Regions from separate parts of the Geobacter sp. SVR genome, predicted to be linked through region 1. Evidence: riboswitches for the same ligand, from Rfam matches in the RefSeq annotation. Region 1 holds a riboswitch; the other holds the start of a gene.
The links. A riboswitch is a leader RNA that binds a small molecule or an ion and turns the genes downstream of it on or off. The one in region 1 is predicted to bind S-adenosylmethionine.

Region 1 (4,294 bases):
TCATCCTGGCGACCATCTTCGTTACCTTTCCGTTTGTGGCCCGGGAGCTGATCCCGCTGATGGAGGCTCAGGGCAAGGATGAAGAGGAGGCGGCGCTGGTGCTGGGGGCCAGCGGCCTCCAGACCTTTTTCCGCGTGACGCTTCCCAACATCAAATGGGGCATCATCTACGGGGTGATCCTGTGCAACGCCAGGGCAATGGGGGAATTCGGCGCAGTCTCGGTCGTATCCGGCCACATCCGCGGCACTACCAACACCGTTCCGCTGCATGTGGAGATCCTTTACAACGAATACAACTACACCGCCGCCTTTGCGGTGGCCTCGCTGCTGGCCTTTCTGGCACTGATCACCCTGTTGGTGAAGACTGTTGTGGAGTGGAAGATGCGACAGCAGTTGACGGAGTAAATCAAAAGCAATGAAACGCGGATGACGCAGATCGGGCGGATCAACGCGGATCAGGCACAGCCATTTCAGCTTTGAAGATTTTAACTGTCGAAAATCAGACCATATACAAAACCATTCCAATTCAGATGCTGGTTTGCATCCCGCGGCCATGTCCGCGTCATCCGCGTTCCATTATCACGAGGTTTTTTCATGAGCATCGCAATCGAAAACATCAGCAAGCAGTTCGGCAGTTTCAGCGCCCTGAAGGATGTCAGCCTTTCCATCCCTTCGGGAGAACTGGTGGCGCTGCTGGGCCCCTCCGGTTCGGGCAAGACCACCCTGCTGCGGCTGATAGCCGGTCTGGAAGCGGCGGACGCGGGGAAGATCCTCTTTAACGGCGAAGACACAACGGAACGCCATGTGCGCGAAAGGCGGGTCGGCTTCGTATTCCAGCACTACGCGCTGTTCCGGCACATGACCGTATTCGAGAACGTGGCTTTCGGACTGAGGGTCAGGCCGCGCTCCACGCGCCCCTCCAACGCGGAGATCAAGGAGCGGGTCATGGCACTGCTCAGGCTGGTGCAGTTGGAGGCTATGGCAGGCCGCTATCCGTCGCAATTGTCCGGGGGGCAACGCCAGCGCATTGCCCTGGCGCGTGCCCTGGCGGTGGAGCCGCAGGTGCTGCTGCTGGACGAACCTTTCGGCGCTCTTGATGCCCAGGTGCGTGCCGAGCTGCGGCGCTGGCTGCGACGGCTGCACGATGAGATCCACGTTACCAGTGTATTCGTCACCCACGATCAGGAAGAGGCTCTGGAGGTGGCCGACCGGATCGTCGTGATGGATCAGGGGCGCATCGTGCAATCCGGCACCCCGGACGAGGTCTACGAGCATCCGGCCAGCCCCTTTGTGCTCAACTTTCTCGGCAACGTCAACCTGTTCCGGGGGCGGGTGCACCAGGGGCAGGCCACCGTGGGGGGCATTCAGCTCGAAGCGCCGGAGCATGCCGGCACCGAGGACGCTCCGGCCCTCGCCTTTGTCCGTTCCCATGATCTGGAGATCGATCGCAACCCTTCCAATACAAGCGCCATGAAAGCCGAAGTGAGCCATATCCAGAAGCTCGGGCCCGCTGTCCGCGTGACGCTCGTCCTCGAAAACGGCGAATTCCTCGAGGCGGAGCTGACCAGGGAGCAGTATCGGAACCAGGAGCTGCAACAGGGGGAATCGGTGTACGTCAGGCCGCGTCAGGTACGGGTATTTGTGGAGGATTACCAGGATTACCAGATCTGACGCCGGAATGCCGGGGACGGTGCGGACCGAAGGAGACTGCATGATACGGGGCGGGACCAGAAGCATCGCGATCTATGGCAGGAACGGAGTCGGCAAAACCGTTGTCAGCACCAATCTGAGCACCGCACTCTCCCTGGCCGGCTATCGGGTGCTGCTGATCGGCTGTGGAAGCACTGCCGGTTCGCTCATGCCGTCCCCTGCGGATGTCCCTGTTCCCACGTTGCTCGGGCTCATGCGGAGGCATCCCGGCGTCTCCCCTGCGGAGGCACTGTGGGAAAGCTACGCAGGGTTGTTCCGCCTGGAAACCGGCCTTTCCCCTGAGGGGGGTGCTGGTCCGGACATGTCGGTCACGGCGGCTACCCGGCGCATCGCCGAGTCGGGGCTGTTCGAAGAGCTGAAGCTGGATTACGTCATCTACAACGTGCAGGGTGACGAGGCTGGCGGCGGTTTCACCGTCCCGGTACGACAAGGTTTTTTTCAAAGCATCTTTACCGTCATGTCGGCGGAGCTCAACTCGGTCAGGGCCACCAATTCCCTGTTCGAGCAGATCCGGCAGCATTCGGGCAACGGATCGGCGCGGGCAGGGGGGATCATCGCCAACCTGGTGGATGCGCCTTTCGGCCGTGAGCTGATCGACGATTACGCCTCCAGGACCACTATCGGCGTGCTGGCATACATCCCGCGCATCCTTGCGGTCGGGAAAAAGGAAGCTCCGGAAAGGACGGTCTTTGAGTCCCTCTCCGATTCTCACCAGGCTGAGTTGTTCAGCAGTCTGGCCCTGAAGATCGTAACCAACCTGGAAACACGAATTCCACATCCCCTTGGACCGGATGAGCTCTGGCGTTTCTCGCTCGGATGGAATACACGCTTCGTTGAGATGGAAACCGGTGAAGGAGCAGGTGCCGGCATCTAAACGAGCAAACCGGCTCGTCCGTCCCCCTTTTTTTAATTTGTCTATCAAATCCATAGATAAATAAAATTTGTTGTTGACACATTTTGTGTGCTTTGTTATAAGTGCCTTCACAACCGAATAGGTACCCTTGCTTTATCGAGAGTGGTGGAGGGAAAGGCCCTGCGAAGCCACAGCAACCGGTTCTTCGGAGCGTCAGGTGCTAATTCCTGCCGTAACAGGCAAAGATGAGGTGGGGTCACGGGGATCCTGCCCCTTGACATCCATCCCATCTATCTCTAGATGGGATTTTTTTTTGCGCGGCGCTCGCCGTGGAAAGTCGGGGAGGGAGGATAAACATGGAAAAGACGCTTCGCTTCGATTCGCTGCTCGTGCACGGGGGGCTGGAGGCCGGTCCGGCCGGTGCCACCTCGGTACCGATCGTGCAGTCGAGCTCCTTTGCATACAAGAGCGCCGAAGAGCTGGAGGACGTGTTCCGCGGCCGGGCCGTCGGGCAGGTGTACACTCGCATCGGCAACCCGACCACCGAGTCGCTGGAGCGCCGGCTGGCGCTTCTCGACGGTGGTGTGGCCGCCATTGCCACCGCCTCGGGCATGGCTGCCATCACCACAGCGGTGCTGACCATCCTGCGGGCAGGGGATGAGATCCTGTCATCCTCGTCCCTGTTCGGCGGCACCTTTTCGCTCTTCCGCGACACCCTCTCCAATTACGGCATCACCGCCCGCTTCGTCAATCCGCTGGACCTGGAGGCGGTCAGGGCAGGGGTGAACGAACGCACCCGGCTGCTGTTCGTGGAGACCATCGGCAATCCCAAACTGGACGTGCCCGATATCCCGGCACTGGCCGCCATTGCCCATGAGGCGGGACTGCCCCTGATGGTGGATGCCACGGTCACTACCCCTTATCTGGCCAACGGGGCCGCTCTGGGAGCGGATATCGTGATCCACTCCACCAGCAAGTACATCAACGGCAGTGGCACCTCCATCGGTGGCGTGATCATCGATCGCGGGAGCTTTGACTGGGACAGCCCTGCATTTCCCCACTTCGAGCAGTTCCATAAGAAATACCGCGCCTTTGCCTTCAGTGCCCGGGCCCGCAAGCTGGTGCACAAGGATGTGGGGGCCTGCGCTGCGCCGATGAATTCCTTCCTGCTGACCGAAGGTATCCAGACCCTGGCGCTGCGGATGGACCGCCATTGTGAAAACGCACTGAAACTGGCCCGCTTCCTGAGCAACCACAACAAGGTCAGCTGGGTCAATTATCCCGGACTGGAGGACTCGCCGCAGCACGAAGTGGCCAGCCGTCTGTACGGCGGCCGATACGGCGGTCTGCTGACCTTCGGTACCGGGGACAAGGCCTCGGCCTTCCGGGTGATCAACGGGCTCAGACTGGCCAAGAACCTGGCCAACATCGGTGATGCCAAAACCCTGGTGATCCATCCCGCCAGCACGATCTGCTGCGACTACAGCCCGGAGGAAAAGGGGCTGATGGGGGTGACCGAAGACTTGATCCGCGTCTCGGTCGGCATCGAGGATGGCGAGGATATTGTCGAAGACTTCAAACGGGCGCTGGACGGGTTATAAAACCAGGTTGAGGTTAAGGCTAAGGTTAAGATTTTTTCTCAACCTCAACCTGATTTCTACACAGGAGAAATCACCATGCAGATTACCATCAACGGCAAAGAGACCACTGTTCCCGAGAATTCCGAGCGCAC
Region 2 (4,294 bases), 1.5 Mb from region 1:
CCCTGCATGCCGTGGCCACCCATTCCCGGGTTCAGGGCATGTTTGCCGGGATCCTGCCCGGCCGGCACGACAACATCGAAGTCTCCACCCTCAACCCCCTTTCGGTCATCCTGGCCTACACCGCCTACGCCATCGAAAACGTCCTGCTGTACGACATGCTGCGCGATTACATGCATAACCTGGAGCGCAGGGTGCAGGAACGGACCATCGAACTGGAGGCGGCCCGCGTTCAGGCTGAGGCGGCCACACGGGCCAAGAGTGAATTCCTGGCCACCATGAGCCACGAGATCCGCACCCCCATGAACGGCGTCATAGGCATGGCCGAGCTTCTGGCAGATACGCCGCTTTCCGACGAACAGCGCACCTATCTCAACACCATTTCCAGCTCGGCCGAAAACCTGCTGGCCGTTATCAACGACATCCTCGACTTTTCCAAGATCGAAGCGGGCCGCATGCAGCTGGACACGCACTGTTTCAACCTGCGGGAACTGCTCCGGAACTTGCTTCTGCCGTTCCAGGTGGAGTCGAACCGGAAAGGGGTGCCGCTGACCATGTCGGTGTCGGAGGACACTCCGGCCGTGATCGCCTGCGACAGCGTAAAGATCCGCCAGATCCTGATCAACCTGGTGGGCAACGCCATCAAGTTCACCAGCCGGGGGAGCATCACCGTAACCGTGAAGCGTCTGACAGGCGACAGCACAACGGCGGTCCTGCAACTGGCGGTTGCCGATACCGGCATCGGCATACCCTCCGAGGTCTTCAGCCGGATTTTCCAGCCTTTTACCCAGGCGGACACCTCGACCACGCGGGCCTTCGGCGGCACCGGACTGGGACTGGCGATCTGCGAGCGCCTGGCGCAACTCATGGGGGGCAGCATCCACGTCGACAGCCGGGAAGGGGTCGGCAGCACCTTTATGCTGCAGCTGCCCGTGGAAATTCCGGTCGATGGAGTCGCGGCCCTGCCTGCCGAAACACCGCAACAGCCCGAGCAGCAGGGACGTTCGCTGAAAATTCTGCTGGCCGAGGATGTGGACGTCAACCAGCAGGTGGCCGGCCTGATACTGGAAAAGATGGGGCACCGGGTCACCTTTGCCTCCAACGGCAAAGAGGCGCTGGACACCTGGCAGAAACAGCCTTTCGACCTGATCCTGATGGACATCCAGATGCCGGAAATGGACGGCTACACCGCGACCGCCCACATACGCAGCCATGAACGTGGCCAGCAGATCCCGATCATTGCGATGACCGCCTTTGCCCTGAAGGGGGACGCCGAGAAATGCCTCGCTTCCGGCATGGACGATTACATCTCCAAACCGATTAAGCGCGGCGAAATTGCGGCCGCCATCGCGCGGGCCATGTCACGGCGCGCTGCCCCTCCCGTCCGCCGCGTGCTGCTGGTGGATGATGTGGAGATCAACCGGGAAGTGGCCCGGATCACCCTGGAGCGGTGCGGCCACCAGGTAAGCATGGCCGCCAACGGCGCCGAGGCGCTGCAATGCTTTCTCGACGGGCACATCGACATCATCTTCATGGACCTGCACATGCCGGTTATGGACGGTTTTCAGGCCACCCGCGCCATCCGGGACGAGGAACGGCGGCGTGGCCGCGGCAGCCGCATCCCGATCGTTGCCATGACCGCCTGCACGGTCGATGACAGCCAGCAGAAATGCCAGGAAGCCGGCATGGACGACTTCATTCCCAAGCCGCTCAAACAGGATGCGATCATTGCCACCATTACCCGCCTCACCGGCGACGCCCTTTCGTCGTCTGCGCCCGGACCGGGCCCGGGTGCGGCCGGAGAGCAGCCGGTATTCGACCGGGAAGGACTGGTGGACCGGCTCTGCGGCAAGACCGAGATGCTGCCCGTCTTTACCGGCCTGTTCCTGAATACCGCCACGACCGCCATCGAACATCTGCATGCCGCGCTGGCAGCGGCAAATGCCGAAGAAATCCATCGCCAGTCGCACACCATCAAGGGAGCTGCCGCCAACATCGGTGCGATCCGCATCCTCCATCTGGCAACTGAACTGAACGAATTGGAAGATCCCTTCGGTGATTCCGGTACTGCGGCCCTGCTGGAAAAGCTGACCGCGGAGCTGGAACTCTTCAGACAGACTATCCAGCCTCAGGAGTGACAGTCCCCCGCACCGAAAGCTGCGGGTCTGATCCGGCCAGGTTCCGCATGAAGCGCCATTTATCCTGTTGACAGTGCCGAGAGACTAATGCTAGCCTGACCCGGTCTTACAGAACCAAAGCAGTTCACATACATTTCTTATCGAGAGCGACTGAGGGACTGGCCCTGTGATGTCGCGGCAACCTCCCGTCGGGGAAGGTGCCAATTCCAGCGGGATCGACGATCCCGGGAGATAAGGAAGAGACGATACCTCTCGAGGAATCCTCTTCCGCACCCCGGAAGGGGATTTTTTCATTGTGGGAGGAACAGATGAACATCAGCACTCAGGCAGTTCAGATCGGACTTGAATGGGACACGCGCACCGGGGCTGTGACCGTGCCGATTTACCAGACCGCCACTTTCCGGCATCCGGGATTGGGACAGAGCACCGGTTTCGACTACAGCCGTTCGGGCAACCCGACCCGCATGGCCCTGGAAGAGGGCATCGCCCGGCTGGACAACGGGGCGCGCGGCTTTGCCTATGCATCGGGCATGGCCGCCATCACCAACCTGCTGCTGCTCTTCAAGAGCGGCGATCACCTGGTGGTGACCGAGGACCTGTACGGCGGGACCTGCCGTCTGTTCGACCGGGTCTTCAACCAGTTCGGCCTGACCTTCACCTATGTGGACACCAGTGACATCGAAGCCGTACGGGCCGCTGTCACACACGCCACCCGGGCCGTTTTCGTGGAAACCCTCACCAACCCCTTGCTGAAATTCGCCGACCTGCCGGCCCTGTCAGACCTCTGCCAACAGCACGGTCTGCTGCTGATCGCCGACAATACATTCCTGACCCCCTATCTGCAACGCCCCCTGGACCTGGGGGCCGACATCACCGTGTACAGCGCCACCAAATACCTGGCCGGCCACAACGACACCGTGGCGGGACTGGTGGTGGTCAAGGATCCGCAGTTGGCCGAGCAGGTTTATTTCCATCAGAACGCCGCCGGTGCGGTGCTGGGGCCGCAGGACGCTTGGCTGGTGATCAGGGGCATGAAGACCCTGGCGGTGCGCCTGGACCGCCACCAGCACAATGCCCTGGCCATTGCCCACTGGCTGAAGCAGCACCCCCGCGTTACCCGGGTATTCTATCCCGGCTTGCCAGAGCATCCGCACCACGAGCTGATGCAGCGCGACGTGCGCGGTTTCGGCGCCATGATTGCCTTCGAGGTCGACAGCCATTCCCTGGTGGAGCAGTTGCTGTTGAAGACGCAGTTGATCTCCTTTGCCGAAAGCCTGGGAGGGGTCGAGAGCCTGATGACCTTCCCCGAGGTGCAGACCCACGCCGACATCCCGCCCGACCTGCGTGCCCGGCTGGGGATCAACGACGTGCTGCTGAGGCTTTCGGTCGGCATCGAGGACGCCGAGGACCTGATCGAGGACCTGCGCCAGGCCTTCGAGGCGTAAGAAGTCAAGTCCCCCTTTGATAAAGGGGGATTCAGGGGGATTTCGACGGAGGAACAATCAGAGGCGAAATCCCCCCCTGCCCCCCTTTCTCAAAGGGGGGAGAAAAACCCAGAGTGAGCTATCTTCACATTTGAGGACACACCTTATATCCTAACGGACCAGGAGGGTGTGTCATGAGAATGAACCGAAAATACGATGCCGAGTTTAAAGCTGAAGCGGTGAAGCTGGTTTTGGAAGACAACCGCACCATTCGCGAAGTTGAAAGCAGTCTCGGGATCACGCATGGAGTCTTAAAAGGATGGATCCGGAAACACCGTGACCAGCAGGATCCGGCTATAGCCAGTCAAATATCTGCCGAAGCAGAGCTTAAGCAACTCCGCAAAGAGAACGAGCAACTCCGTCGGGAGCGTGAAATCCTAAAAAAAGCTGTGGCCATCTTCTCAACGGATCCGCATCGTTATTCGGGTTCATAACCGAGCACCGCTCCGAATTCGGAGTGAAGGAGATGTGCCGAGTTCTGGGAGTGACTCGGAGTTGGTACTACGCCCATGCGGCCGGCCGAGTAACGAATCGGCAGCGCGAAGACCAGGCGTTGTTGCCAACGATCAAATCAGCCTTCGAAGAGAGCGACAAAACATATGGCGCGAAACGGATTACCCATAACCTACGGCAGTTAGGGCGGCGCGTCGGTAAAAACCGCATCTGGCGCCTGAT

Region 2: linked by a shared signal. The riboswitch ahead of GSVR_RS15710 (PLP-dependent aspartate aminotransferase family protein) and the one ahead of GSVR_RS08455 (O-acetylhomoserine aminocarboxypropyltransferase/cysteine synthase family protein) in region 1 are both predicted to bind S-adenosylmethionine.

Annotation. Positions count from the first base shown of each region.
Region 1 is NZ_AP024469.1:1,825,986-1,830,279, forward strand. Features, by position in the region: gene cysW (sulfate ABC transporter permease subunit CysW) at 1-404, shown strand, start outside; gene GSVR_RS08445 (sulfate/molybdate ABC transporter ATP-binding protein) at 594-1,670, shown strand; gene GSVR_RS08450 (hypothetical protein) at 1,711-2,583, shown strand; SAM riboswitch class I at 2,713-2,814, shown strand; gene GSVR_RS08455 (O-acetylhomoserine aminocarboxypropyltransferase/cysteine synthase family protein) at 2,919-4,163, shown strand; gene thiS (sulfur carrier protein ThiS) at 4,239-4,294, shown strand, end outside.
Region 2 is NZ_AP024469.1:3,340,086-3,344,379, forward strand. Features, by position in the region: gene GSVR_RS15705 (response regulator) at 1-2,135, shown strand, start outside; SAM riboswitch class I at 2,270-2,373, shown strand; gene GSVR_RS15710 (PLP-dependent aspartate aminotransferase family protein) at 2,444-3,580, shown strand; gene GSVR_RS15715 (transposase) at 3,754-4,053, shown strand; gene GSVR_RS15720 (IS3 family transposase) at 4,050-4,294, shown strand, end outside.